DNA from 4 places in the Staphylococcus massiliensis genome. Region 1 is predicted to be linked to each of the others. Evidence: predicted binding sites of a transcription regulator. Region 1 holds the regulator's gene; each other region holds the start of a gene.
The links. The regulator Rex, encoded in region 1, represses fermentation and respiration genes when NADH is low (regulators of the CRP and FNR family bind a similar motif). The targets are predictions, from matches to a motif close to TTGTGAAATATTTCACAA.
Positions count from the first base shown of each region.

Region 2: the regulator Rex is predicted to act here: its motif matches at 4,879-4,896, upstream of qoxA (cytochrome aa3 quinol oxidase subunit II).
Region 3: the regulator Rex is predicted to act here: its motif matches at 3,526-3,543, upstream of ACF3N8_RS03930 (nitrate reductase subunit alpha).
Region 4: the regulator Rex is predicted to act here: its motif matches at 3,098-3,115, upstream of ACF3N8_RS06715 (L-lactate dehydrogenase).

Region 1 is NZ_CP171119.1:1,184,756-1,192,387, reverse strand. It holds gene agrC (quorum-sensing sensor histidine kinase AgrC) at 1-230, shown strand, start outside; gene agrA (quorum-sensing response regulator AgrA) at 243-959, shown strand; gene ACF3N8_RS05670 (GH32 C-terminal domain-containing protein) at 1,003-2,496, opposite strand; gene ACF3N8_RS05665 (sulfurtransferase TusA family protein) at 2,971-3,195, opposite strand; gene ACF3N8_RS05660 (YeeE/YedE family protein) at 3,210-4,298, opposite strand; gene ACF3N8_RS05655 (redox-sensing transcriptional repressor Rex) at 4,430-5,086, opposite strand; gene ACF3N8_RS05650 (ABC-F family ATP-binding cassette domain-containing protein) at 5,215-7,152, shown strand; gene ACF3N8_RS05645 (DNA mismatch repair protein MutS) at 7,473-7,632, shown strand, end outside.
Region 2 is NZ_CP171119.1:2,178,083-2,185,714, forward strand. It holds gene purC (phosphoribosylaminoimidazolesuccinocarboxamide synthase) at 1-227, opposite strand, end outside; gene purK (5-(carboxyamino)imidazole ribonucleotide synthase) at 228-1,358, opposite strand; gene purE (5-(carboxyamino)imidazole ribonucleotide mutase) at 1,345-1,827, opposite strand; gene folD (bifunctional methylenetetrahydrofolate dehydrogenase/methenyltetrahydrofolate cyclohydrolase FolD) at 2,040-2,897, shown strand; gene ACF3N8_RS10515 (globin domain-containing protein) at 2,957-4,099, opposite strand; gene ACF3N8_RS10520 (DUF5011 domain-containing protein) at 4,341-4,664, shown strand; gene qoxA (cytochrome aa3 quinol oxidase subunit II) at 5,064-6,176, shown strand; gene qoxB (cytochrome aa3 quinol oxidase subunit I) at 6,185-7,632, shown strand, end outside.
Region 3 is NZ_CP171119.1:838,182-845,813, reverse strand. It holds gene ACF3N8_RS03930 (nitrate reductase subunit alpha) at 1-3,483, opposite strand, end outside; gene ACF3N8_RS03925 (nuclease-related domain-containing protein) at 3,905-4,792, opposite strand; gene ACF3N8_RS03920 (TSUP family transporter) at 4,997-5,764, shown strand; gene ACF3N8_RS03915 (VOC family protein) at 5,953-6,387, opposite strand; gene cobA (uroporphyrinogen-III C-methyltransferase) at 6,458-7,381, opposite strand; gene ACF3N8_RS03905 (nitrite reductase (NAD(P)H) small subunit) at 7,372-7,632, opposite strand, start outside.
Region 4 is NZ_CP171119.1:1,362,848-1,370,479, forward strand. It holds gene ACF3N8_RS06700 (hypothetical protein) at 34-369, shown strand; gene ACF3N8_RS06705 (ISL3 family transposase) at 533-1,846, opposite strand; gene ACF3N8_RS06710 (alpha/beta fold hydrolase) at 2,175-2,990, shown strand; gene ACF3N8_RS06715 (L-lactate dehydrogenase) at 3,147-4,100, shown strand; gene ACF3N8_RS06720 (MarR family transcriptional regulator) at 4,224-4,634, shown strand; gene ACF3N8_RS06725 (class I SAM-dependent methyltransferase) at 4,700-5,260, opposite strand; gene ACF3N8_RS06730 (TIGR01212 family radical SAM protein) at 5,257-6,210, opposite strand; gene ACF3N8_RS06735 (MFS transporter) at 6,310-7,494, shown strand.

The DNA.
Region 1 (7,632 bases):
TCAAAACGGATAGTTCTATCATAATAATCGTGATGAATAAATGTTCTAGTGACACCCCTCGTGTACACCAATTATTTAAAAAGGATTTCTCTACTAAAGGGAAAAACAGAGGTGTCGGCCTTTATACACTTAAAGAGATTACAGATTCAACTTCAAATGTACTACTCGATACAACGATTGAAGGCCAATACTTTATACAAAAATTAGACATTTTAAATGAAGATGTATAAGGAAGTGTTGAGATGAAAATTTTAATTTGTGAAGATGATGAGCGTCAACGTGAACGCATGGTTTCAATCATTGAGAATTACATCATGATTGAAGATAAACCTATGGAAATCGAAATTGCCACAAATGATCCTTACGAGTTACTCGAACACTCTAAAAACATGACTGATATTGGATGTTACTTTTTAGACATTCAACTCGAATCAGATATTAATGGAATAAAATTAGGTAGCGAGATCCGTAAACATGACCCAATTGGCAACATCGTATTTGTTACAAGTCATAGTGAGCTCACGTATCTCACTTTCGTTTATAAGGTTTCAGCAATGGACTTTATTTTCAAAGATGATATTGATGAACTTAAGACGCGTGTTATAGATTGTATCGAAACTGCACACTCTCGATTAGACTTATTATCTAAAGAAAGTAACGTTGAAACAATTGAATTAAAACGCGGCAGTAATTCAGTATATGTGCAATATGACGATATTATGTTCTTTGAATCATCAACCAAATCACATCGTTTAATTGCTCACTTAGACAATCGTCAACTTGAATTTTACGGTAATCTAAAGGAACTCGCTCAAATCGATGACCGCTTCTTTAGATGCCATAACAGCTTCGTGCTTAACCGTAATAATATAGAACGTATTGATTCTAAAGAACGTATTGTCTACTTCAAGAACGAAGAATATTGTTACGCTTCGGTTCGTAACATCAAAAAAATATAGGTATTATATAGATGCCTTGAACACACTTAAAGCCAAGATGAACTTAGGATTCATCTTGGCTTTCTTCTTGTTCAGGTTCTTCAATAATCGATTTTAAATCATATTTTGTTAACTTCATGTACACTTGTCCAGATTCTGTTGAAGTACGTATGTACTTCGAATCTTTCGATGGGAAGATACGACTACTTAGCACACGCTCACCATCATTGCAGAATATTTCAATACTTGATGCATCAACAAAAATACGTAATTGTTTAAGTTCTTCCTTAAGCGTGGTTGACGTTCTTGTTTCACACGGTTCAGGCAATGGACCACTTTCAGAACGGTCTAACGTTAATTGATTTAAACGTTTGTTATAAATAATATGCGTTGCTTCGAATTTTGAAGCACGTAATTCAAAGTACAATTCTGTCGCATCATTTTCTAAAATATCTACAATGAGTTCATACTCTGTACCTTCAAATGGGTGTAATTGGCGATTAAATTTCGTTGCATAACCTAATGCGGTTTCTTCGTTATATCTCAGTGATTTTAAATCCTCTAAAGGACGCTGTTTGAGATCCCCATTTTCAATCGTTAACACTCTAGGGACTGTTAAGCAATTACGCCATTGGTCTTTATCTGAAGGATATGTGACGTCAGGCATAGACATATTCGCAAATAAAACGCGCGCTTTATGTTCATTTAAGAATGTTTTCGGTGCGTAAAAATCAAAGCCATCATCTAACGTTTTAAAGTCACTATGGGTAAATGTCATATCGTTAAATTCAAGCATACCCTTCGCATAACCCGTTAAGTAGCGCGTAGACGCTTGGTGCTTTTCCTCGAAGCCATAAATAATGAAGTCGAGATGATTCAGTCTAAAATAATCTGGTGCGACACGTCTTATACTCTCATCAACGAACGACGTTTGAACTTCACCAACATACGTCCATTGAAACGGATGTACTGCCTTGTAAACAATAATTGTACCTTTGCCCTCTTGATTCTGACCACCAAGAAATGCATACATACGACCTTCATGCATCACGACATTCGGATCTCTAACCATATTGAAATCGCCTTGATCATGCGTAATCACAACTTCTTGTTGCTTTAAAATCGAGCCATCATTCGTAAGCTTAGCAACGTGTTGTTTATAAATTGGTTCGTCATCATTAGATACAGTTGTGAACATCATATATAAATCATTATCATAAATAAATGATGAACCGTCTCCTAAGCGACGATCTTGGTCGATGATTTCAGGTGTCATATATGTATGATGCGGTTTAAGATGCGTAAGTTGATCACCTTTGAAATGGTACCAATATGGTAACTGATGATCTGTGCCATTAGGGAAATTAACCGTTTGAATGAAATAAGTATGGTTATAGAATATTAAGCCAGACATCTGCTGCATAACGCCTGTAGGTGGTTGAATATGGTAGGTTTGTCTATAAATAGAGGTATTCACTTTCTCTTTTAATGCTTCTACTTCTTCAGGTGTTAAATCTTCGTAATGTTGAAATTGTTCTTTTTCTGTCCATGTGCGCATTGTCAAAACATCCCCTCTTTAAAAGTCCAGTCAAACCTATTTCTCATTCCGATTGAAATAGTACGTTTATCCTTATTTTATCACATCAACAGGAATGTAATCATTATTTCACGTATATTAAATCAAAAAGCATTAATATATCGTGATTAAAATTAGCGTCAACACAATTTCTAAAATTAGAAGGGTCTGAAACATAAGTCGTGAAATAAAGCATTTAAGCTTTATTTCATACAATTCTCAAAACAGCTGACTCAGAGGGCGGGGCCCCGGCAAAGAAATTTGCGTAGCAAATTAACAAGCTATGCAAGCTGGGGCTCTTTATTATGAACAAAGAAGCCTGAGCTTCTTTGTAAGTCCAACTATCGTATTGAAAATACGAGTTGGACTTTAGAAGACTACAGGCTCCGGCCATGCCCCAGGAAAGCATGCTGTTTAAGGGAATTGTAAATTATGTCCCAGACCCCCATTTAGCTATTAAGCTTTTTGAATTGTAATCGTCCAAGAAGCATCTCCTAATTGCTCGTAGTTCGTAACGGGATAGCCGTTCTCAGCTGCGAAGTTAGGTAAAGCTTCTGTTGCCTGTGTACAATCGAAATCTATTTTAAGTTCGTCACCATTTTCGAGCTCATTCATTTTTTTCTGAGCTTCAATTAATGGAAACGGACATACCATTCCTACTGTTCCTAATTCATATAACATAACAAATCCTCCTATTAAGCCGTTTGTGTACCACGACTTGAAGTCGCTGTAGATGATTGGTGCTGTACTTTCTTCATAGGTCTTACAAACATGAAGTAACTCATAAACCATGATCCTACAATCATTGAAGCAAGTCCAATCCAACCTTGCCAAGACATAGCAGCTGTTGCAACTAAACCGTTACCAATCGAGCAACCGCCTGCAACTGCTGCACCAAAGCCCATACATACACCGCCAATCACACTATTACGGATGGTCTTTTTATCGGGTAAACGCCATTTAAATTCACGTGAACCTTTAGCTGCGATGTATGAACCAATAAAGATACCTAATACTAAGGAGACACCCCAATCAAGCGCGCTCATATCACCTGACACAAGGAATGTAACGATATTTGATGATGGTGTCGTAATACCAAGTCCACCCTCACGACCAGTAGACGTACTCATCGGCCACGCGATAAACGCGATTAAGCCAACTCCTATTGCCGCAACAAATGGGTGGAAGCGCTTTTCAAAGAGAATATGTCTGAAACCAGTATACTTTTGCTTCAGTTTAGGCATCGGTATCTTAGGTTTCGGTTTACGTAACGTCTTAACGACAAAGAATAATGTGATTAGCGTTAAGAGTAGCACAAATACCCACATTGGCACACCTGTAGACGAAGCCATATCTGCGTTCGCTACGGTATGCGTATTAATCTTATCCATTAAAGGCTTTAAAACACCATGTTTCGTGGCTGCTGCACTTAATGCGTAAAAGACAAGTGCGACAAAGCTCCCTATGAGACCTTCGCCAGCTCGGTACCAAGTACCTGTAGCACAACCGCCTGCTAGGATAATACCTACTCCAAAAATAAACGATCCAATAATCGTTCCTATAATTGGAAATGTTTCATTATGAATCGTAAGTAAGCCTGTGCGAGTGAGAATAAGTAATCCGATACTTTGTATCGTAATCGCAATCAGTAGTGCATAAAACATCTTATTATTTCGTTGAACGTACATATCTCGAAAGCCGCCAGTTAAGCAAAAGCGCGTTCGCTGCATGACGAATCCTAGTAAGATACCAACGATCAACCCACTTATAATGATCCAAGTCATAACTTATCTCCTTTATATCCGACTTATATGATAAGTTTAATAATAATAGAGACTTGAAGAAACTTCAACCCTAAATTTAAGACACGACATAAATGGTTTTCACCACTTACCTCGTGTCTTAAAATCGCGCTTTATTTACCATAATTCTTCATAAAGAATAGTAAGGATTGTAATTCGATACCTAAATCAATTTGATGTACTTGTACCTTTGTTGAAGTTGTAATACGTCTTGGCGTGAAGTTTAAGATACCTCTTACACCTGCTTTAGACGCATAATCCGCTACCTCTTGGGCAGCCTTTTCAGGTGTAGTAATAATAACCACTTCAATACCTTCTTCTTTAATAACCTTTGGTAAGTCATCTAAATGCTTAACATTCACATTACCGATATCACTACCAACAACCGCTTCATCTATATCGAAAGCTTCTGTAATCGTCATTTCATCATGAATTGAAAAGTTATATGTAAGTAACGCACGTCCTAAGTTACCCACACCAATTAAACCTATTTTAATTTCGTCGCTTTCACTCAGTTCAGATTTAAAAAACTCAAGTAAGCTATCTATGTTGTATCCGTATCCCTTTTTACCAAGTTCACCAAAATATGAAAAATCACGACGAATTGTTGCGGAATCTATATTTAAACCTTCACTTATAATTTTCGAATTTACACGCTCTACACCTTTAGATTTTAGCGTGTTCACAAAACGATAATACAAAGAAAGTCGCTTTAAAGTCGCACGTGGAATTTTTACTGAATCATGTTCCACCGTATAAAATCCCTCCATTAGTAGTTTATGTGATGTCTTTCACAGAATATACCTAATTATAACTGATAGTTCACTCAAAATAAACAGTTACTATTTCAACTTATATCTTTATCATGTAAAATAATCATATTGCGAGGTGCGGAATAATGATTTTATTACAATTAAACAATATAACAAAATCATTTGATGGAGAAGATATTTTTCAAGATGTAAACTTTGAAGTTAAAACTGGCGAACGTATTGGTATTGTTGGTCGTAATGGCGCAGGAAAGTCAACACTTATGAAGATTATAGCAGGCGTTGAAAATTACGATGCCGGCCATATCTCTAAAGTTAAGAATCTCAAACTAGGTTACTTAACACAACAAATGATGTTAAATTCTAATAAGACCGTCTTCGAAGAAATGTCTGAACCTTTCAACCATTTAAAGGAAATGGAAGCAAAGATGCAGCAAGAAACGAATTGGTTAAGTGTGCATGCTGATGAATATGATACGGAAACTTATCGAGAGCACATCGCGCGATACGAAACATTATCTAATCAGTTTGAACAACTTGAAGGTTATCAATATGAAAGTAAAATTAAGACCGTGCTTCATGGACTTAATTTTAAAGAAGCTGATTTCGATCGCCCTATTAATGACTTTAGTGGTGGACAAAAAACGCGCTTATCTCTTGCTCAAATGTTATTGAAAGAGCCTGACCTACTGTTACTTGACGAACCGACCAACCATTTAGACATGGAAACGACTGAGTGGCTTGAAGATTACTTAAAATTCTTTAAAGGCGCCATTATCATCATCAGCCATGATAGATTCTTCCTAGATAAAATTGTTAAACAAGTATACGATGTGGCTTTAGGTGAAGTTAAACATTACATCGGGAACTATGGTCAGTTTATCAAACAACGTGATCAATATTATCAAAAACGTATGCGTGAATTTGAACGTCAACAAGACGAAATTAAACGCTTAGAAACCTTTGTTGATAAAAACATCGCTAGAGCATCGACGAGTGGTATGGCGAAAAGTCGTCGTAAAACACTTGAGAAGATTGAACGTATTGATAAACCAATGTTGGATGCGAAACAAGCTAATATCCAATTTGATTTCGACCGTAATACTGGAAACGATGTGATGCATGTTAAAGACTTATCTATTGGCTACAACGATGTCATCACAGAAGGCATTCATTTTGATGTGACTAAAGGTGACCACATCGCGATTATAGGTCCTAATGGTATTGGTAAATCCACATTAATTAAGACGCTATCTAATGATTTACCTGCTTTAAATGGTCATGTTCAATACGGTGCTAATCTAAAAATTGGCTATTATGACCAAAAACAAGCCGAGTTTAAATCATCTAAAATAATCCTCGATTACATTTGGGATCAATACATGCATCTCCCTGAAAAGGAAGTTCGAGCTATACTCGGACGCTTTCTATTTGTACAAGATGATGTGAAAAAGGTCATTAACGATTTATCTGGTGGTGAGAAAGCGCGACTACAACTTGCTTTATTAATGCTTGAACGTAATAACGTGCTTATTCTAGATGAGCCTACTAACCATTTAGATATCGATTCCAAAGAGATGTTAGAACAAGCACTTAAAAACTTCGAAGGCACGATCATCTTTGTTTCTCACGACCGTTATTTTATTAACGAGATTGCGACGAAGGTCTTTTCAATGCAGAAAGGCCACCATCGTATGTACATCGGTAACTACCAATATTATCTTGATAAATCAGAAGAAGAACGTGCACTGAATGCGATAGAAGAAGCGTCAGACGGCGCTGATTCTAAAGTTGATACAAGTGATGTGTCGTATCAAGATCATAAGGAAGCTAAGAAGCAGATTCGTAAATTAGAGCGAGAAATAGCCTCTATTGAACAAGAAATTTCGTCACTTGAAGCTCATATCGAATCTATTGATGAACAATTAACCGACCCCGAGGTATTTAACGATCCTGAAAAAGCAGCAGCATTTGCTGATGAAAAAGAACAAACCGAACAAGAATTAGAACAGATTATGGAAAACTGGGAAATATTACAAGAAAAGTTATCAGAGTATCAAAGTTAGAATTGTGTGGTAAGTAGAATTTTTCACTTACCACATTTTTTATTCACCACACATTCAACCTTTATTCACACTAAAAGACCTTATTTACCAACTATCCACAGAGTTATTCCAGTTATCCACAGGTAAATTGTAACTACCCACAAATTTCATACACATTTTTCAAATGCTTATACACACCATTATGCCTAAGTTATCCCCAAGTTGTTCACAAATTGTTGATAAGTACGCATGTTCCCTATTGACACCGTACAAATTGAAACAGTTAAAAATGTTATAAAAATTTGATACAATATACTTAACTTTTGAAGAAAGGTGTTTCTATGACTGCTTTTAGCTTTTTCGGATTGCTCATCGTTGTGTTTATCATTGTTATCATAGTTACGATCGTTAACGAACGTATCAGGCTCAAGCAAAAACTCAGAACTTTGTGGGATAGACAGGAACCTTATGAAGATTTTGAGCGTAAGAATGCCTCGTACG
Region 2 (7,632 bases), 990 kb from region 1:
TGTTCCGTTTCAGAAAGTTGCTTAATGAAGTGACTCTTTACGCCGTTATCCTTTAAATATTCAAAGATTCGAGACGTAATTTGGTTGTTTAAAGTACCTTTGCCAGCCATATCGTCCTTCTTAGCACCGTTGCCTGCTGTTACTTCGTCTTTGTACTCTAAACGAAGTACATGGTCCTCATCAGTCGTGAAGACGCGTTTCGCTTTACCTTCGTATTTTAAAGACATTTATTGATTTCTCCCTTCAAATGTACGTAACATTTCTGCTTCAGTTTGATCTACATCATCTGTAAGTAACGTCATATGTCCCATCTTGCGATCTTGTTTACGCTCAGTTTTACCATATATATGCACATGCCATTCTGGGTGTTTTGAAAAGTCCTGTTCCAATAAGTCCAGGTCTCGACCTAATAAATTCATCATAACTGCAGGTTTTAGAAGTGTTATAGATTGAGGTAAGTCTTGACCTGCGACAGCTAAGATATGTGTATCAAATTGTGAAAAGTCACAAGCTTCTATCGAATAATGACCTGAGTTATGCGGTCTTGGTGCAATTTCGTTTACGAATAATTCACCTGATTGATCAACGAAAAATTCGACTGTAAATGTACCTACGAAATGAATCGCATTACTAATTTTCTGAACTTCCTGTTGCGCTTGTTGCTCAATGTCGTTTGTACGAGCGGGCACAATCGTTTTAAATAAAATTTGGTTTTGATGTTCGTTTTCTTGAAGTGGGAAGAATACAATTTGATTATCGTGACCAATTGTCACGGTTAACGAAACTTCCTTGTCTAAATTAACGAATTGTTCGGCTACACATTCTTGTTGAGAAATGAGCGTTAATGCTTCTTCAATTTGTTCAGATGATTGCATTAATATTTGGCCTTTACCATCGTAGCCACCAAAACGTGTCTTAAGCACGAGTGGAAAGCCGAGCGTTTGGATTGCTTGATTTAAATCATCTGGACTCGTCACTTGTACAAAGGGTACGACCTTAGCGCCTGCTTCACTTAAGGTTTCTTTCTCCGTGAGACGATCTTGTAATAATGATATTGCTTCGTACCCTTGAGGTACATTGAACTTTTCAGTTAATGCTTTGAGTTGTTTCGCATCAATATTTTCAAATTCATATGTGATGACGTCTGATCTCTCACCAAGCTCATTTAAAGCTTTTTCGTCATCGTAATTCGCGTGTATAAACGCGTGTGATACATATTGAGTCGGACATTCAGCATCAGGATCAAGCACAATAACACGGTAGCCCATCTTTTGAGCGGATTGTGCCATCATCTTGCCAAGTTGTCCACCTCCAATAATACCTATCGTATCTCCCATGTTGAGCTTATTGAAGGTCACTTTGCATCTCCTCTACTTTCTCTACGAGCGACTGTTCGTAATTTTTAAGGTTTTGGCTCACTTTATCATCTGTCATGCCAACCATTCTTGCTGCTAAAATACCAGCATTCTTAGCGCCTGCTTTACCAATTGCTGTTGTAGCTACTGGAATACCGCCTGGCATTTGAACGATTGATAATAGTGAATCAAGTCCTTTTAAACTTTTAGATTCAATTGGTACGCCTATAACAGGTAATGTTGTCATAGAAGCAACCATACCTGGTAAGTGCGCGGCACCACCAGCACCTGCAATGATAATGTCATAGCCATTATCTTTAGCATTAGTAGCAAAATCTACCATCATGTGAGGCGTACGATGTGCTGATACAACTTTCTTTTCGTACGGAATTTCTAATGTTTCTAACATAGTGCAGCTTTCCTTCATAATGTCCCAATCTGAAGAACTGCCCATAATAACCGCAACTTTCACGTTGAACACCCTTTCAATCATTTGAAATTGTATGCTTAATAGATGTATATTACAGATATAGCATATCAATCATCTATTGCTTTTTCAATCCAAAAATCGAACTTTCATCAATTATTTAGTTATAATTTTCGTTTTTTGAAGCGAAAACACGTATTTTAGAACTATAATGATATTGAAAGTTCGATTACCAAAAAGAAAGGAAGATGAATTAAATGGTAGCGAAAATTTTAGACGGTAAACAAATCGCAAAAGATTACAGACAAGGTCTTCAAGATCAAGTAGAGGCTTTAAAAGAAAAAGGTTACACACCAAAATTATCCGTTATCTTAGTAGGTAATGACGGTGCAAGCCAAAGTTACGTAAAAGCTAAAAACAAAGCAGCTGAGAAAATTGGTATGATTTCAGAAATCGTACATTTAGAAGAAAGCGCAAGTGAAGAAGAAGTATTAAGCGAATTAGAACGTTTAAATAATGACGATTCAGTAAGCGGTATCTTAGTTCAAGTACCTTTACCTGAACAAGTAAGTGAACAAAAAGTATTAGAAGCAATTAACCCTGAAAAAGACGTTGATGGCTTCCACCCAGCAAATATTGGTAAACTTTATATTGATGAACAAACATTTGTACCATGTACACCTCTAGGTATTATGGAACTATTAAAACACTCTGATATGGACTTAGAAGGTAAGAACGCGGTTGTTATTGGTCGTAGCCACATCGTAGGTCAACCAGTAGCTAAGTTATTAATTCAACAAAACGCGACAGTTACAATCCTTCATTCTAGAAGTCAAAACCAACAAGAATTCCTTAAAAATGCAGACGTTATCGTAAGTGCTGTAGGTCGTCCTGGATTAGTTACTAAAGATGACGTTAAAGAAGGCGCAGTAGTTATTGACGTTGGTAATACACCTGATGAAAACGGTAAATTAAAAGGTGACGTTGAATACGACGAAGTTAAAGAAGTTGCTGGCACAATTACACCAGTACCTGGTGGTGTTGGCCCAATGACAATTACAATGGTGCTTAACAACACATTATTAGCTGAAAAAATGCGCCGTGGAATTGAATAAAGCGTATTCATTAAGGCATAGAAAAACCCGAACCTTCATATAAGGTTCGGGTTTTATTATTATACTTCTACACTTAAACGTGGAACGAATGTTTCAAAGTGAACTTTCGTCATATCTACGTGTAACGCTTTTAATTCTTTAACAATTGCTTGAATGAAGACTGTACCACCACATACATAAATTTCAGTGTTAGCCTCTAGATAGTCCTTCAACTCATCTTTTAATAAATAACCTTCAACTGATTTGTCATGAATGTGTAATTTAGCATTACCTTGTTCTGCAATTTCTTTTAAATCTTGTTCAAAAGGACTCTCGCCCGCTTTATCAGCAACTTGAATAAATTTAACATCTTGGCTTTCAGATGTAGCTTGTTTAAACATAGGAATTAATGGTGTAGTCCCAATGCCTGAACCGATAAATAATTGATCATGCTCAGGGTTGTGAACTTTGAAGCCACCTACTGGCGCTGATAATAAGATATCATCTCCTACACTAAACTCGTCGTGTAAGATTGCAGATACTTCACCTTCCATATCATTTTCAACATGGCGTTTAACAGCGAATTTCAAACTGTCTTGCGTACCTTCAACTACTGAATAATGACGCTTAGCACGATAAGGTAACTTTGTACTATTAACATCTACTGTAATATATTGACCTGGTACATATTGACTTAAATCAATACCATTAGTGTCTACTGTATACACTTTAATGTCAGAACGTTCTTCTTCAATAGATGTAATCTTAAATGGTTTGAAACCATCCCAAATCATAGAATCATAAATTTCTTTTTCAACTTGAATAAACGCGTCAGCGATTTCACCGTAAGCTTTACCCCAAGTTTGAATAATCGGATGACTCTCCTCTAACCCAACAACTTCTTGAATAGCTGCTAGTAAGTTCTCACCTACTATAGGATAATGTTCCGGAAATACTTGTAATGCACAGTGCTTATAACCAATCTCTTTTACAACAGGTAAAATCTTTGATAAATCATCGATATTTACCGCTGCAGCTAATACCGATTGTGCTAGCGCAGTAGATTGAAAGCCGCGTTTTTGGTTCGTTTGGTTAAACATATTTCTTAATTCTGGGTGTTGATTAAACATTCTATTATAGAATGTCTGCGTAATTTCAGTCCCTTGCTTTTGTAACACTGGCACCGTTTGTTGGATAATGTCTTTTTCTTCACTCGTTAACATAAAATCACTCCCGTAAAAATTTAACCTATACAATATTTATTATTAAAACTTACATGAAACACCATTTACCACTACAGTAAAAGCCATATAAGTTTCATAACGCTTACAAGATTTTGATAGAATTTTAATGCTATTTTAATAAAGATTAGGTATATTACGACCATAGATTGATGTAAAATCATAGGTAGTAATGTAACTTTATATATAACTACAATTTTGATTATCTTGGAGGCTTTATCACATGAACAAACTTTTACAATCATTATCCGCAATCGGAGTTTCAGCTACATTAGTATCTCCAAACTTAAATGCTGAAGCTACTAGTAACTCCATCCCTCAAATTAAAGGCGTTGAAGATGGTGTGATTGAACTTGGAGAAAACTTCAACTTAAGAAATGGCATCAGTGCTTACGATAAAGAAGACGGCGATTTAACAGATAAGATTAAAATTAATGGCCATGTGGATACTGATAAACCAGGTAAATACAAAATTACATATGAAGTTAGAGATTCAGATGGTGCTACAGATTTACACACGCGTTTTATCGAAGTAATTGACCAATAATCAAAATTAAATGAACACAAACTGGAGTTAACTTTAGCTCCAGTTTTTTTCTATCTCAATTTCATTGTAAATCTCATATTACGAAAAAGCACCCTAATTTCATGTCAGGAATTCCCCTAATTTCTTTCAAAATTTAATATTCGAATGAACTTAAAACCCCTTTTTATATGCCAAATTCACGCGTTTTTTCATCAAATTATTTACTAAAAGTTAAATATGACAGTTTTCACAAAATGTACACATATTCTTAACAAATCTTTGAACCCACGCCAGTCCCCATTTCACAACGGTTTAAGCAGATTTTTTACTTAAATTTATCGTTAAACCTCTTGTAAATATTGCGTAATATTTTAAAATTAGTGATAAGCCCTACATTTGTAGTATTAGGAGGTTAAGAAAGTGTCAAAATTTAAGTCTTTACTTCTATTTTTAGGCGCCGTTATCTTACTTAGTGGTTGTTCTAATTTAGAAGTTTTAAACGCAAAAGGGCCAATGGCAAGCGATTTAAAATTCTTAATCATTTATTCGATTATATTTATGCTTGTTATTGTTGCTGTGGTATTTATTCTTTTCATGATATTCAGTATTAAATATCGTTTAAAGAATACTGAAAAATCAGGAACGATGCACCACAACTCTTTACTTGAAACTGTTTGGTTCGTCATCCCTGTATTGATTTTAATCGCTTTAGCAATTCCAACTATACAAGCGCTATACAGTGCAGAGGAAAAACCAAAGAAAGAGGAAGATCCAATTGTAATTTATGCTACTAGTGCTGGATTTAAATGGTTCTTCAGTTATCCTGAAGAAAAAATTGAAACTGTTAACCATTTAACTATTCCTAAAGATCGTCCAGTAGTATTCAAGTTACAATCAATGGACACTATGACGAGTTTCTGGATTCCACAACTTGGTGGTCAAAAGTACGCTATGACTGGCATGACGATGGAATGGACTTTACAAGCTTCTGAAGAAGGTACATTCAAAGGTAGAAACTCAAACTTCAACGGTGAAGGTTTTGCGCGTCAAACATTTGATGTCAAAGCTGTAGACAACAAATCGTACAAAGAATGGGTTAAGAAAGCTCAAGGTGAGAAGAAATTAACTCAAGATACATTTGACAAACAAATTTTACCTATCACACCTAACAAAGAATTAACATTCAGTGGTACACATATGGCATTTGTTGATCCAGCTGCTGACCCTGAATACATCTTCTATGCTTATGATCGTTATAAATTCGTACCTAAAGATCCTAACTTCTATGATCAAAAGAAAGGTGTTTCTGATAAACCAGTTAAACCACCTCGTAAACCTCAAATCACAAACCCTAACTATGAACGTCATGGTATGAAGGCAATGATTTTAGGTAACAACGAATCTTATGACAGTGAATTCAAGAAAGAAGAAGACCACAACATGGATGAGATGGAAGAAATCTCTGAAGGTGCTAAGTCAGAAGACGCATCTAAGTCTAAGAAAAAAGAAAAAGAGCATGGAGGTGAACATTAATGAATTGGATTAATTTCCCTTTCCATGAACTTTTAGTTCAAGGTAACTGGATGATTACTCTTGCACAAATCAGTGCACCATTTATGGTTCTAGGAGTACTAGCTGTTATTACTTACTTTAAGTTATGGAAGTTCCTATACAAAGAATGGTTCACATCGGTCGACCATAAGAAAATCGGCTTTATGTACCTTGTTTGTGCAATATTAATGTTTGTTCGTGGTGGTATAGATGCTTTATTATTACGTACGCAATTGACGATACCTGATAATAAGTTCTTAGAATCCAACCACTACAACGAGATTTTCACGACACACGGTGTAATCATGATTATCTTTATGGCGATGCCGTTCGTAATTGGTTTAATGAACGTTATCGTTCCATTACAAATTGGGGCTCGCGACGTAGCATTCCCTGTTATGAATAACATTAGTTTCTGGTTATTCGTTTCTGGTATGTTACTGTTCAACTTATCATTCATTATCGGTGGTTCACCTGCTGCAGGTTGGACAAACTACGCACCACTTGCTGGTGAATTTAGTCCAGGACCAGGTGTTAACTACTACTTAATAGCTATTCAGATAGCAGGTATCGGTACCTTAATGACCGGTATCAACTTCTTCGTTACAATACTTAAACTTAAAACGAAGACAATGCGTTTCATGGAAATGCCGATGTTCACAGTTACTACTTTCGTAACTGCATTAATCATCATCTTAGCATTCCCACCTTTAACAATCGCATTAGCATTAATGACAGTAGATAGAATCTTCGGATCAACGTTCTTTACAGTTGCCGAAGGCGGTATGCCAATGCTATGGGCTAACTTCTTCTGGGTATGGGGGCACCCTGAAGTATATATCTTAATCCTTCCAGCATTCGGTATATTCTCAGAAATCATTCCTACATTTGCTCGTAAACGTTTATTCGGTCATCACAGTATGATTTGGGCAACTGCAGGTATCGCATTCTTAAGTTTCTTAGTATGGGTTCACCATTTCTTCACAATGGGTAATGGTGCTTTAGTTAACTCAGTATTCTCAATCACAACAATGTTAATCTCAGTACCTACTGGTGTGAAAATCTTTAACTGGTTATTCACACTTCATAAAGGTAGAATTTCATTCGAATCACCAATGTTATTCTCATTAGCATTCATACCGAACTTCGTTATCGGTGGTGTAACTGGTGTTATGTTAGCGATGGCTTCTGCCGACTACCAATACCACAATACTTACTTCTTAGTAGCCCACTTCCATAACGTAATTGTTGCCGGTGTCGTATTCGCTTGTTTAGCTGCCCTAATTTTCTGGTATCCAAAAATGATGGGTTACAAGTTACAAGAGAAACTTAACAAATGGTGTTTCTGGTTCTTCATGATTGGTTATAATGTGACGTTCGTACCGCAATATGTTTTAGGTTTAGATGGTATGCCACGTCGTCTTTACACTTACAGTAA
Region 3 (7,632 bases), 350 kb from region 1:
ACCTGGTGTTTGAATGTGTTTGTCTTGTGCGTGGTACATGAACATCGTACCTTTAGGCATACGGTGTGATACGACTGCACGTGCCGTTACAACACCATTTCGGTTATATACTTCTAACCAATCGTTATCCGCAATATCATGTTTCGCTGCGTCTTCGTTTGAAATCCAAACGGTTGGACCACCACGGAATAGCGTTAACATATGTTGGTTATCTTGGTATGTTGAGTGAATATTCCATTTACCATGTGGCGTTAGATATCTAAGTACTAATGTATCCATGCCGCCTTTAACTTTTTTATCTTTCGTTCCGAATACCATTGGCGGTAATGTCGGTTTGTAAACTGGTAAACTTTCACCGAACTGTTGGAATACTTCGTGATCGATATAGTAACTTTGACGACCTGTTAAAGTTCTGAATGGAACGAGTCGTTCGATGTTTGTCGTAAATGGTGAATAACGACGACCAAGTTTGTTTGAACCTGGGAATACGGCCGTAGGAATAACTTCACGCGGTTGTGCTGTAATATTTAAGAATGTAATCTTCTCTGAAGCACGTTCGCTTGAAATATCCTTTAATTCCATGCCAGTTTGATTTTCTAAATCATCGTATGATTTTTGTGATACGCGGCCGTTTGTCGCTGACGAAATATTGAGTATCGCATCTGCTACGCGGCGTGCCGTATCGATTCGTGGTTTTTGTGACTTAACTGTATCGTCTTCCCAAGTACCTACCATACTCTTTAATTCATCGTATTGTTCTTTTACTGAAAAGCTCACACCGTGAGCGCCGACTTTACCTTTTTCAAGGAGTGGTCCAAGTGAAACGAATTTATCGTAGATTTGCGTGTAATCACGTTCTACAATTGCGAAACCTGGCATTGTTTTACCTGGAACGGCTTCAACTTCGCCTTTAGTCCAGTCTTTGACTTTTCCTAAAGGTGTCGCGATTTCTTGGGCTGTATCATGCGCAAGCGCCGTTGTCACAACGTCTTTGTAAGTTCCAGTCAAATGGACTTTTGCCATATCGGAGAAAGTCTTCGCTAACGTTCTATAAATATCCCAGTCCGAACGTGACTCCCAAAGTGGATCGATTGCCGGATTGAATGGGTGTACGAATGGGTGCATGTCTGTTGATGACAGGTCGTGTTTTTCGTACCAAGTTGCTGCTGGAAGTACGATGTCTGCGTATAAAGGCGTCGCTGTCATTCTGAAATCTAAAGCGACAAGTAAGTCTAACTTACCTTCTGTGTCTTCACGCCATACGATTTCTTCTGGCTTATCTTGTTCGTTTGGTTCAGCGAGTAATCCTGATTTCGTACCGAGTAAGTGTTTCATGAAGTACTCTTGACCTTTAGCTGAACTTGAAATTAAGTTTGAGCGCCATACGAATAGTGTCTTCGGATGGTTTTTGCGAAGGTCTGGATCTTCAACTGCAAATTTTGTTTTGCGAGATTTAACAGACTCTATTGCATGTTTAAGTACGGCTTCGTTTGAGTTATCGCCTTGTTCTTTCGCTTCTTCGCCAAATAGTAAACTGTTTTTATCGAATTGTGGATACGATGGTAACCAACCTAGTCGAGCAGCCGTAACGTTGTAGTCAGCCGGGTGCTGGTGCTTGATGTCTTTTGCTAAAGGAGACTTAAGCTTATCGACACCAGACTCTTCGTATTTCCATTGGTCAGTTGCGAAGTAGTACCAACTTGTTGCGTTTTGAAGTCTTGGGACTGGCTGCCAATCTTTGGCAAAAGCAACTGTGCTCCAACCTTCGATAGGACGACATTTCTCTTGACCTACATAGTGCGCCCAGCCACCACCGTTAACACCTTGGCAACCACATAGCATTACGAGGTTAAGGATTGAACGGTAGATTGTGTCTGAGTTGAACCAGTGGTTGATACCTGCGCCCATGATAATCATTGAGCGTCCGTCAGTGTCGATTGCATTCTGAGCGAATTCTAGACCTACTTGCGTTACGAGTTCAGGTTTAACGCCTGTAACTGATTGTTGCCAAGCTGGTGTGTAAAGTGATTCAGCGTCGTCGAAACCTTTAGCTTCTAATCGGTGGTTGAAACGTTTCACACCGTACTGACTCGCCATAAGGTCGAATGTTGTCGCGATATATGTTGTTTCGCCGTTTTGTAATGTGACTTTGCGAACTGGAATTGGGCGTTTAAAGACACCGTTTCCTTCATTGTCGAAGTACGGGAATTGGATTTCTACGATGTCGTATGTGTCGTTAGCGATTGTCATAGATGGGTCGATTTGTTGACCGTCTTCAGTTTCGAGTTTTAAGTTCCATTTCTTGCCTTCTTCCCAACGTTGACCCATTGTACCGTTTGGAACGACAAGATTATTTGTAAGGTTGTCTAGTACAACCGGTTTCCATTCGCCTTTTTCTGTAGCGTGGCCAAGGTCACTTGCACGAAGGAAACGACCTGCTTTAAGACCGTTCTCGTCTTCGTCTAACATGATGACGAATGGCATGTCTGTATATTGTTTAGCATAGTTGATGAACATTTCTGATGGTTCATCGATGTAATATTTCTGTAGAATAACGTGCGTCATTGCTTGTGCTACTGCAGCGTCTGTACCAGGGTTAGGTGCGATCCAGTCGTCTGCGAATTTAACGTTTTCTGCATAGTCTGGTGCTACTGACACAACTTTTGTACCTTTGTAACGTACTTCTGTCATGAAGTGTGCGTCTGGTGTACGTGTTAGTGGTACGTTTGAACCCCACATCATGATATAAGCCGCGTTGTACCAGTCACTTGATTCTGGTACGTCAGTTTGTTCACCCCAAATTTGTGGTGAAGCAGGTGGTAGGTCGGCATACCAATCGTAGAAGCTGAGCATTTCGCCACCTAATAAGTTGATAAAACGTGCACCAGAAGCGTAACTAATCATAGACATCGCTGGAATTGGTGTGAATCCTGCGATACGGTCTGGGCCGTCCTTTTTAATTGTGTAAATCAGTTGAGCTGCGATAAGTTTAGAGATTTCTTTCCATGATACGCGGATATGACCGCCTTTTCCTCGAGCAGACTTATAAATTTTAGCTTTGTCTGGATCTTCAACTATTGAAGCCCAAGCTTTGATAGGATCTTGGTGTTCGTCCATTGCTGCTGTCCATAAATCCCATAATTTTCCACGAACGTATGGGAACTTAACTCGGAGCGGACTATATTCATACCAAGAGAATGACGCTCCACGCGGACAACCTCTAGGTTCAAATTCAGACATATCAGGTCCACAACTTGGGTAGTCAATTTGTTGGTTCTCCCAAGTGATTACACCATTCTTAACGAATACTTTCCATGAGCAAGAGCCCGTACAGTTAACACCATGTGTTGTACGAACTACTTTGTCGTGGCTCCAACGCTCACGATACATTTTCTCCCATTCACGACTTTTATTTTCCAAAACAGACCAATCACCATTAAACTTTTCCGTAGGTTTAAAGAAATTCAATCCAAATTTAACCATCAATAATCCTCCCTTAATATCGTCCCGTAATTCATACTATGATTGTACAATTTTTCACAAGGCATAGATATTAGGGAATAACCTATATAGATGTTGGAAAACCCTTATTCTTTGAAATTATGATGTGGTAGATGGAAGTGCGGAGGTGAGAGTTGGGGATAGGGTGTTGATGGGGGGAGTGCTGGGATAAGAGCCATGTCATGGCTTCACTTGGCTCTTACAAGCAATTTAGAGCCATGTCATGGCTTCACTTGGCTCTTACAAGCAATTTAGAGCCATGTCACCTCTTCACTTGGCTCTTACAAGCGATTTAGAGCCATGTCACCTCTTCACTTGGCTCTTACAAGCAATTTAGAGCCATGTGACCTCTCAACTTGGCTCTTACATACGATCTACAGCCAACACGCTTACCCATCGCTCACTAAATAAAATACTTTTTATTACGAACACCTTTATATATGAAGAAATCATTACTAATCCTTCTAACAGTATTAAAGCTCGCCCCTTCACACCAGGCCATAGCTTCTTTCAAAGTGAAACCGTCGTCCTTAATATAGTAAAGCTCCTTCAAATGCTCATAATACACGTCACGCTTAATAAAGTTAGAACCACAACGCGTACATCTTACAGTTTTCTTATGAGGTACAGGTTCTATGAATCCAATTTCCTTACAACAACTACAACGCAAACCGGTCCTAGCCTGATCCAGACCATAAGGCTTTTCAAAATTTAAACGGTGGGTTAAATCTATCTGCTGGGTACGTATCTTATCCAATATAATTTGATCTTTCGAGGTAAAACGCTGAGGAAATAAAGTAGGAATTTTGTGAAGTTCGGTCGGCAATAAGGTAAACCCGCGGTGCGGTATACCTCCGCTCAAAGTAAACGTCGGATTCGTATACACTACGTAAGCACTGACCGACATACTCAAGCCCGCTCGCTTCAGTACCATCTTAAGCTCGTTCACCTGCTTCAACAATTGTACATGCGGCGCCGCAAACCTAAAGCCTTTAGCCGACTCGAGCGCATCGCCGTCGTACTTGTAATCGCCACTATAATGCTTCACTTCAAATATCATCGCCTGCTTTCCGTTAATCACCAGAAAGTCGATCTCCAAAGGGTGCATTTGATTAAAGTACAAATTGCGCCCATACACAATCCGGTCGACCGCTTTCAAGTGCTTTTCAAAGAGGGACTCACCCTCCAAACCGACCTTAATATTCTTAATCTTACTCGCAGTTTTAGAATCCACATCACATCTGCCATCAATCGCTAACCAGTACGCATTCATCATTTCGTTGATGTTCATATCTTGTTGCTCCTCTTCATTAAATTTCTTTAACTATATCACCTTTCAATGCCCACGCCCACCATACTTTAAAAGCCACATACAATTACTCAGAAACTGCGCAAATTCCATTTCCAAATGAATAAAATTGCAGACGAAATCTACCCCGCACCAACCTAAAACCTATGATATATTAGGTATAAATCATTTGAAGGAGTTGGAATTATGGACTTAGACATGATTATCATCATCATACTATTCGGGTTTCTATCCGCATTTATCGATTCAGTAGTTGGCGGCGGTGGACTCATCTCAATTCCAGCCCTACTCGCAATCGGCTTACATCCCGCTACGGCCCTCGGAACAAACAAACTCGCAAGTTCATTCGGATCGCTCACATCAGCCATCACATTCATTCGCGCGCGGAAAGTCGACTTACATATCGTCAAAAAATTATTTCCGCTATCATTCATAGGTTCGGTCTTCGGGGCACTCATCGCAACCCGCATACCGCCCGAACTCTTGAAACCGCTCGTCATTATCATGCTGTTTCTCGTATTAATCTACACGCTCGTTAAGAAAGAATGGGGAGAAACTTCCACCTATCAGAAACTCCCTCCTAAGAAAGCCATCATCTTCGCGGCCTTCGTCTTCATCATCGGCATGTATGACGGATTCCTAGGCGGAGGTACAGGTAGCTTCTTCTTATTCCTATTATTAATAGTAGGTTTTGACTTCCTTAAAGCAGCGGGTAACGCCAAAGTTATTAACTTCGCAAGTAACGTCGGCGCGATTATTCTCTTCGCGTGCTTACAACACGTTGACTATAAAGTAGGACTCATTATGGGTATCTCAATGATCGCAGGTAGCTTCGCCGGTAGCCAATTCGCGATTCGTAAAGGCGTATCATACGTCAAATCCCTGTTCATCGGCGTCACACTCATATTGCTTCTAAAGAACGTGTACGACTATGTTACGAAGCACTTTTTGTAGATTTATCGAAAACCATTACTTTCACAACTTTACGCGTCGCACGTATTTCATTCTCAAGCGCGACTCAACATCATATATAACACCTTAATCACTTAAACGCTTTCAAAACGTTTATGAAACCAAACAAAACCCCTCGACATTACGCAAATGTTGAGGGGTTTATTCTATATCATGATTTATAAAGCAAATTATTTTTGACCGTGGAACATCCAACGAATATTATATTTATCGATTAGTGTACCCATAGCGCCGCCCCAGAATTGTTTTTCTAACGGCATTTCAACTTTCACAGTAGAATCTTGAGAAATGTGATCGAATAATGTTTTCATATCCTCAAATTCCTTCTCGTCTGAAACACTGAAATCAATCATTAATGAAATGGCATGGTTAATATTAGTTTCATGATTTCCGAAACTATCTGAAGCCATTAATTTCACACCGGCGATTGTAAATTCTGAGTGCATCGTTTTATTAGCGGCTTCTTCTTTTGATACGCCAAATTGTTCAGCTTGTGCTTCGCCTACAGGTAAACGGTTAATGTCAGTCGCTTTAAATACAGTTTCGTAATATTCTAATGCTTCTTTAGTATTTTCAAATGCGATGTAAGGATGTAATTGTTTCACTTTCTAAAGACCTCCAAATAGATGATATCTAATATTACCCACCTTAGTTTAAACTAATCTACTTATTTGCTTAAACTTTTATAAAATCATCAAAGTGTGTCTCTTCAATAATCTCCCTTTGAAAAGCCCTCTGAGATGGATGACGCGTTTCAGCCTCGTCTACCTCAATAAAACACTCATATCCGTCGTCATATAAATCTAAAGCTTTAGTCATCGCATCATCATACATACCTTTAATTAGAAAACGCTTTTTAATAATATGTTGCTTTTCCAAAATGGAAGTCGTTACATCACCCACGATAATAACAGCCGGACCAGCTACGTCTACGTTCGCCACTTGATCCGCGATATTCGACACCGTGCCCTCGACTTTAAACTCGTTAAAACGCGTCGCATTGAAGATCACAACAACGTTATAATCCACTTTAGCTTGCGTCATAATAAAGTCCATGAGCTTCGGCAAACGCTTCACGCCCATATAAATCGCGAGCGTGCCACCATCTAACAACGATGTGATATCAATATCGCGTTCCATTGAGTCTTTAAAATGTCCGGTCGTAAACGTAATACTTGTCGCAACGTTACGCTCTGTTAAACCAACGCCATATGACGCTACCGCCGCTGACGCCGACGTGATACCGGGCACGATTTCATACGCAATACCTTCCGCTTCTAAAGCCTCTACCTCATCCTTTACACGACCGAAAATCGCAGGGTCGCCACCTTTCAAACGAACCACATGCTTGTGATTAAAAGCAGCTTCAACCAATAGCGCATTAATCTTTTCTTGCTTCACCTGCTTGCCGTAAGGTATTTTACCAACGTTGATTAATTCAGCTTCAGGTTTCGCAAACTGAATGATAAAAGGGTTTACCAGACGATCGTACAAGATAATATCTGCACGCTTAATGACACGCTCGGCTTTTCGAGAAAGTAAATCAGGATGACCAGGGCCCGCACCTACTAACGATACAAAGCCTTTAGTTATACACATACAAATACGTCACCATCCACGATTTCAACCGGATACGTTGCGACACAACCTGTATCTGGCGCTTGAACTTCACCTGTGTTAAAATCAATCTTTTGATCGTGTAATGGACAATATACATAGTCACCGCTCACCGTACCTTCAGATAAAGGCCCTTGCTTATGTGGACACACATTATGAACCGCTTTAATGTCACCGTTCTCAGTTAAAAACAACCCGATTTCAGTACCTTTAACGATAACTTTCTTACCAAT
Region 4 (7,632 bases), 180 kb from region 1:
TGAATGTAGATTGGAAAAAGGAGTTTTGAGGTTATGTTTAGAGATTTAGGTTTCTACATATTCGGTCATCAACTGGATAAATTTATTCAATATTTTATTTTCGAACTTCTTATTATTACGCTATTAGCAGTTATTGCTACAATCTTTCTTAAGAAGGCATGGGTTATCTTTGCAGTAGTTATCGTATTAAACTTAATCGATATCACGATCATTGCTAACTTTGACGCAGGTGGCCAAGGAATCGGCGCATTCTTCAAAAATTGGTTCACTTTATTCTTAGCAAAATTATTCCCAATGTTCTATGAAATTTTATTAGCAATGTTAATTACAAATTTACCGTTTATGCGTAAGAAATTTAATTTAGCTTAAAAATAAGGGACTTTAAAACCGGCTCTACGTCAAATTCGGTTGGTAAAACCGTAGACGAATGATTTGCTTTTCGCTTTCCTGTGGCGCTCGTTGGGAGCTAAAGCTTCGCTTGGATCTCCCTTACTCACAGAGCCACGGGAGTCTTCAAGCAATCATTCTACACCTATGCTACTTCATGCATAGGTGTTTTTCTTTGTCTAAGTTTATATAAGCGTGACATGAGTAATATTCTGTCTCTAAAGTTTGCGTAATTTCTATAACCATAAGCATTTCTTTTAAGTAATTTTATTTTATTATTTATGCCTTCAATCGGACCGTTAGTTATCATAGGGTGATTTAAAGTATTACATATGAAGGGTAAATACTTCATAAATGATCGCAGTACTCTCATTAAACCTTCTGAAATGTGGTTTTGACGAGATTTATACAGTACTGATCGAAATAAATCAATATCATTATGCTTCAATGCCAGTATTAATTCTTGTCCTATCTCGTAAGTGTTATTGAGCGTATTATCGTTAGATAATAAGTACGAAACGATGTCTTTTTCAGTAATTAAAGTTTTGAATAATCGATGATATTTATAGTTTATAGCGTTAAGATTTAACTTAGGTTTTAAAAGTAGTTTCCAATACCGTTTATATTTATTGTAAAGTGGGCGCCTATTACGTCTAGCTTGATTCATGACTTTAACTCGGGTACGGTTAATCTCACGATTAATTGCCTGAACGATATGAAATCTATCAATAATAACTAAAGCATTAGGGAAAACATCTGATATTAGATCCATGTATGGTTCATACATATCTATACATACTGTCTTAACGCGCTTTCTTGCGTAAAGATCAAACTTCATGAAGTAGTTTTTGAGGTTAAACTTTCTTCTATCACTGACAATGTCAATAATTTGATGAGAAGTACTGTCACAATAGATGAAACTCATTGAAGCATCAACATTTTTAACGCTTTTGAACTCATCCATCATAATGTGCTCAGGCAAATGCGAACCTACTTTATGTCTAATTTCATCAACGGTTTGTTTAATGATTCGAACCACCGTAGGTGATGATACACAACAAGATTCGGCAACAGATTTAATGGAACGTACTTCTCTAACTTTGTCAGCTATAAACATTTTCAAGTTGTTAGATAAGCAACAATACTTATCTACTATAGATGTTTCAGCTACAAAAGTTCGATTACAATTGTGACACAAATAGCGTTGCTTCTTTAATTCTAGTAGACATGGAAACCCACTTAGGCGTGGTAATTTAACATTAATTACTCGAAATCCATGCTTTATAATAGTGCGTTGATGATTAGTGATACCACAGTGTTGACACTTATCAGCTTTGGAAGAGAGAACCCCATAAAGCATTATATAGATTCTTCCTTTTATTTCTTTTTCATCAGTCTTTTCCTCGATGACTAAATTTGGTTCTTTCAATCTTAAGAGTTCTGTTATAAAATTATTCACAGGCGCATTATCTCCTTTTTGTTAGTTTGGTCACTTACAATTATAGAGATAAATGCGTTCTTTTAGTACAAAAAATAATTCGGCTAATGACCTCGAATGAGGTCACCAACCGAATTTATTATAGAGCCTTAAAACCACAGTGAATGCTGTGGTTTTTTATTTGGCTTTTCAAAAAGGGGAAATGTGAAGAATCCTTATCTAATGATGAGTTTTAGACCAGTAAATTTGTGATAATAATAGTAAAGTACCTAAACTTTAAAATGGTTTTTAACATATAAATTTTGATACAATAAAAATGTATGAATTTCTTATAGAAGGGGCTTTAGAGATGTGGAAATGGGAAGCTGAAAAAGAAGCTAAAGGCGTAATCGTCATTACACATAATATGTTAGAGCATACTGGGCGCTATGCTTATTTAATTACGAAATTACGTAGAAATGGCTTTCACGTGATTATGGGAGATTTACCAGGACAAGGCCAAACTTCTCGTATGAATAAAGGGCAAATTGAAAAGTTCGAAGTGTATCACGAACGCGTGCTTGATTGGGTTCGAATCGCTGAAGAATATGAATTACCAGTGTTTGTATTAGGGGTTGGATTAGGCGGTTTAATCTTACTTAATTTATTAGAACGCGTTAAATTAAACCTTGAGGGCGTTATTTTAATATCACCACTTGTTTCATTTAACCAAAGTAACAAGTTCCGAAAGAAAGCACTTGCATCAAATTTTGGAAGTTTAAATAAAGATGCTAAATTTGATATAGGTATTGAATTACACGATTTAACACGTAATTTAGATGTCATTGAAGATGCGAAAGATGATAGCTTAATGATTCGTAAGGTAAGTTATCATTGGTTTAAAGAAGTTATTCACAAGATGAAAGACACGATGGATCATTTAAAAGACGTCCCGCCAATTCCAATGTGTATCATGTATGGTAGTGAAGATGAAATCTCTGATGTTAAAGCGATGGCGCGCCTTCCTAAAGTCTTAAAAACGAACGAAATGTACTTCAAAGTTTGGGAAGGGTTATTCCATGAAATACATAACGAACCAGAAAGGGATTATGTCCTAAGATACATCCTATCATTCTTAAATAATCGTATTTATTCAATTGGCTTTTCAGCGGAAGAAGTTAAATAAAGTATGTCATGAATAGGTGAGAATTTAATGTTCTCGCCTATTTTTTTATGTTTTAAAATTTTATTTGAATAGCATTGAAAAAGCAAAAGATACTTGTTATAATTAGTTTGTGAAATAAATCACATAACTATATGTGAATGGGAGAGGAAAGTAAGTATGGAGTCACAAAAAAGTAAAAAAGTTGTATTAGTAGGTAATGGTGCTGTTGGATCAAGTTATGCATTTGCGATGGTCAACCAAGGTGTTGCAGATGAGTTTGTTATCATTGATTTAAACAAAGAGAAAGTATTAGGGGATGTAATGGATTTAAATCATGGTGCACCTTACGGCATGTCACCTGTGAAAGTTAAAGCGGGTGACTATAAAGACTGTCAGGATGCAGATTTAGTAGTCATTTGTGCAGGGGTAGCTCAAAAGCCTGGTGAAACACGCCTTCAATTAGTAGAAAAAAATACTAAGATCTTTAAATCAATCGTTTCTGAAATCATGGCAAGCGGATTTGATGGTATCTTTTTAATCGCTACAAACCCGGTAGATGTGTTATCTTACGTAACTTTAAAAACATCAGGACTACCTAAAGAACGTGTTATTGGTTCAGGAACTATTCTTGATACAGCGAGATTTAAGTATTTATTAAGTGAGACATTTAACGTATCACCATCAAGTATTCACGCGCAAATTATTGGTGAGCATGGTGACTCAGAATTACCAGTTTGGTCAAATGCGAATATCGCTGGCCAACCACTATATGATATCTTAAAGAACGATCCAGAGAAATCTCAACTCATTGATGAAATTTTTGTTAAGACGCGCGATGCAGCTTATGACATCATTAAAGCAAAAGGCGCGACGTACTACGGCGTAGCTATGGGCTTAATGCACATCACTAAAGCAATCTTACGTAACCAAAATCACGTATTAACGGTTTCAAGTTATTTAGAAGGTGAATATGGAGAAGAAGATGTTTATGTAGGTGTTCCAACTGTCGTTAACAAAAATGGTGCGCGTAATATTATTGAGGTACCACTTAATGAAAAAGAAACAGAACAATTCAATCACTCTGTAAGTGTGTTAAAAGAAATTCAAGATTCAGTTTCACACCTTGTATAAAAGCTTACTTAGTATAATTTACTAAAATGTAGCCTAAAATTAATTATTTAAATAAATATCATGGTTAAAAAATATTATTTTGGGGTATAAACCTATATATATGCTTTATAGGGAGGGCTAAGTATGGCAAGTACACCAAAATATAACGTAAGTGATGTCGTATTACTTGACGAATTACAAAAAGATATCGATACAATCTTTGAGAGTATTGAAAAAGAATATAAATTAACTAAAGACGAATTCTTAATACTTATAACATTATGGCACAAGGGTTCAATGACACTAAAAGAAATGGATAAGTATGTTAAGGTTAAATCATATAAACGTACACGCACTTTTAATGATTTAGTAGAAAAGAAATGGATTTATAAAGAACGCCCTGAAAACGACGAGCGTACAGTTATTATTCATTTCAATGAAGACTTTAAAGATAAAAAAGATGCCCTTGTTACGTATACTTGTGAAGAGATTAAATCTCAAGAAGATGCCTTAGTCAATAACTTAAAAGCAATTATCGATACTTGTAAAATATAAGCCATACAAATAGGGTCGTTGATGATTTGGAATATGACATCCAAACCGTCAACGACCCTGTTTTTTTATGCTCTCTTTTCAATGGCGCAAACAAATGGCGGGTTATTTTTCTGATTAATAAATGCGTACTTAAGTACGTGTGCCTTATCTTGTGGTAATGACTCAAGGTACTGAAGTACATCATCCTTTTCAATTTTACCTTCGTCGTGCCCTGGGTAGATCACGATAACTATGATGCCTTCTACCGTTAAGATATCAAAAATGTTTTTAATCGCCTCTATAGTTGAATGGCTCTTAGTCGTAATGGATTTGTCGCCCTTAGGTAAATAACCTAAGTTAAAGATAGCAGCGTTAATTTGGTGATCGTGATGCGGAATACATGATTTTACGTGCTCGTGACTCTCTTGGAATAGGGTAACGTTTTCAAATGAGGATACTTTGACTTGAGTTGACTTTATCGCAACTTCTTGCACATCAAAGCCGTAAACATGTCCTTCAGGAACCTGTTGAGCTAAAAAATGTGTATCCAAACCATTACCACAAGTTGCATCGATAACAATACTATCTTCAGAAATATGTGATGTGATTAAAGATTTAGCAAAGGGAAGAATGCGTTCAACAATCATTGGATTACCTTTTTCTCGAATTTAGCACCTTGAGCTGAATCACGGTTTGCTAATTCTTTATCAATATCGTTTAGTACTTCCCATTTATTGACACTCCACATTGGTCCGACCATTAAATCGATTGGTCCATCACCTGTAATACGATGTACGATCATTTCTTTAGGTAAAACTTCAAGTTGATCACATACTAAGTTCGTATATTCATCTTGAGTCATAAATTGTAGCATGCCTTTTTCATATTGTTTGACCATTGGCGTGCCTTTTAAAAGATGAAGAAGGTGAATCTTAATGCCTTGGACATCCATTTGCGCAACTTCTTTAGCAGTCTCCATCATCATATCGTAGTCCTCGCCAGGTAGACCGTTGATGATATGTGTACATATATTGATGTTATGTTTGCGTAACTTGGCGATACCTTCGTAATAACAATCCATATCGTGGGCGCGATTAATTAAATCTGATGTTTCTTGGTGCACTGTTTGTAAGCCGAGTTCAACCCATAGATACGTACGCTCATTAAGTTCTGCTAAATATTCAACAACATCATCTGGTAAGCAGTCAGGACGAGTTGCGATAGATAAGCCGACTACGCCTTCTTCACTTAAAGCGGCTTCATATTTTTCACGAAGTACTTCTACAGGTGCGTGCGTATTCGTAAATGCTTGGAAATAAGCAATATACTGACCTTCGTGCCACTTTTCATGCATACGAGACTTAATTTCTTTAAATTGAACTTCGATTGGATCTGCACGATTACCTGCAAAGTCACCACTACCTGCAGCTGAACAGAATGTACAACCACCGTGGGCAACAGTACCATCTCTATTAGGGCAATCGAAACCGCCATCTAAAGCTACTTTAAATATCTTTTGACCGAATTTATTTTTTAAGTGATAATTCCATGTATGATAGCGTTTATCTTCAAAAGCATAAGGAAAATGATTTCCCATAATTTGATATTCCTTTCTGTGATATACTATTTCAAGATTTTAACATATATTATGGTATAGTGGGGATGAATCGACAAAAAAGAGAAAGGAGTCATACACATGAATATGCCTAAGAGTGTTTGGTGGCTCGTAATTGGTATGGCCATTAATATCACTGGTGCAAGCTTTCTATGGCCATTAAATACCATATACATGAAAGAAGAACTCGGTAAGAGTTTAAGTACAGCTGGTGTTGTATTGATGGTCAATTCATTAGGAATGGTCGTTGGTAATCTACTTGGTGGCACGCTTTTCGACAAAATAGGTGGTTTCTTTACCATTATGTTAGGAACCAGTTTAAGTTTGATGAGTACGATATTGCTTAATCTATTCCACGGTTGGCCATGGTATGCGATATGGCTGATTATACTTGGCTTTGGTGGCGGTATGATTGTTCCAGCAATATTCGCTTTAGCTGCAGCTTCTTGGCCAAGAGGTGGACGGACAACGTTTAATGCGATTTACCTCGCGCAGAACATCGGCGTTGCATTAGGTGCAGCACTCGGAGGTATCGTAGCAGAGCTTAGCTTTAACTATATCTTTATGGCTAACTTGCTCATGTATGTAACTTTCTTTTTTATCGCTTTATTTAAATTTAGAATTAAGTACAACGCCACTGTCAAGCAGAATGAAACGTTTGAAGGAATGACGCACGTACAAAACAAAAAGCGTTTTAATGCCTTGATTACATTGTGTGTCATGTTCGTATTATGTTGGATTTGTTATGTACAATGGCAAACAACAATTGCATCATTTACACAATCGCTAAATATATCAATGAGTCAATATAGTTTATTATGGACGATTAATGGTGGCTTAATTTTACTAGGGCAACCGATTATTGCACCGGTCGTTTCAAGATTGAAGCATCGACTGAAATTACAAATGACGATTGGTATCTTCATCTTTATTCTGTCGTTTATCGTAACAAGTTTTGCTCAGCAATTTAGTATCTTCGTTGTCGGTATGGTGATCATGACGTTTGCTGAAATGTTTGTTTGGCCAGCAGTACCTACGATTGCGAACTATTTAGCGCCTAAAGGTCGTGAGGGTGTTTATCAAGGTATCACGAACTCGGCTTCTACTATAGGAAAAGCATTCGGACCACTAATTGGCGGTGTCTTAGTTGATGCATTTAACATGCAAATCATGTTCTTTAGTATGATTGGGTTATTGCTTATCTCATTTATATTCATACAAATATTCGACAGAAAACTTTCACCTTCAGACTTTAAATCATCTTAAACCAATTTCAATACTTGAAATATGAAATGTTTTAAAATAAGATATTAATTGTATAGGAGTAGTAACTTAAAGAGAATTCTTTAGAGAGTTAGTGGTGGTGTAAACTAGCGTATTCTTTTAGGTGAACTTACCAATCGA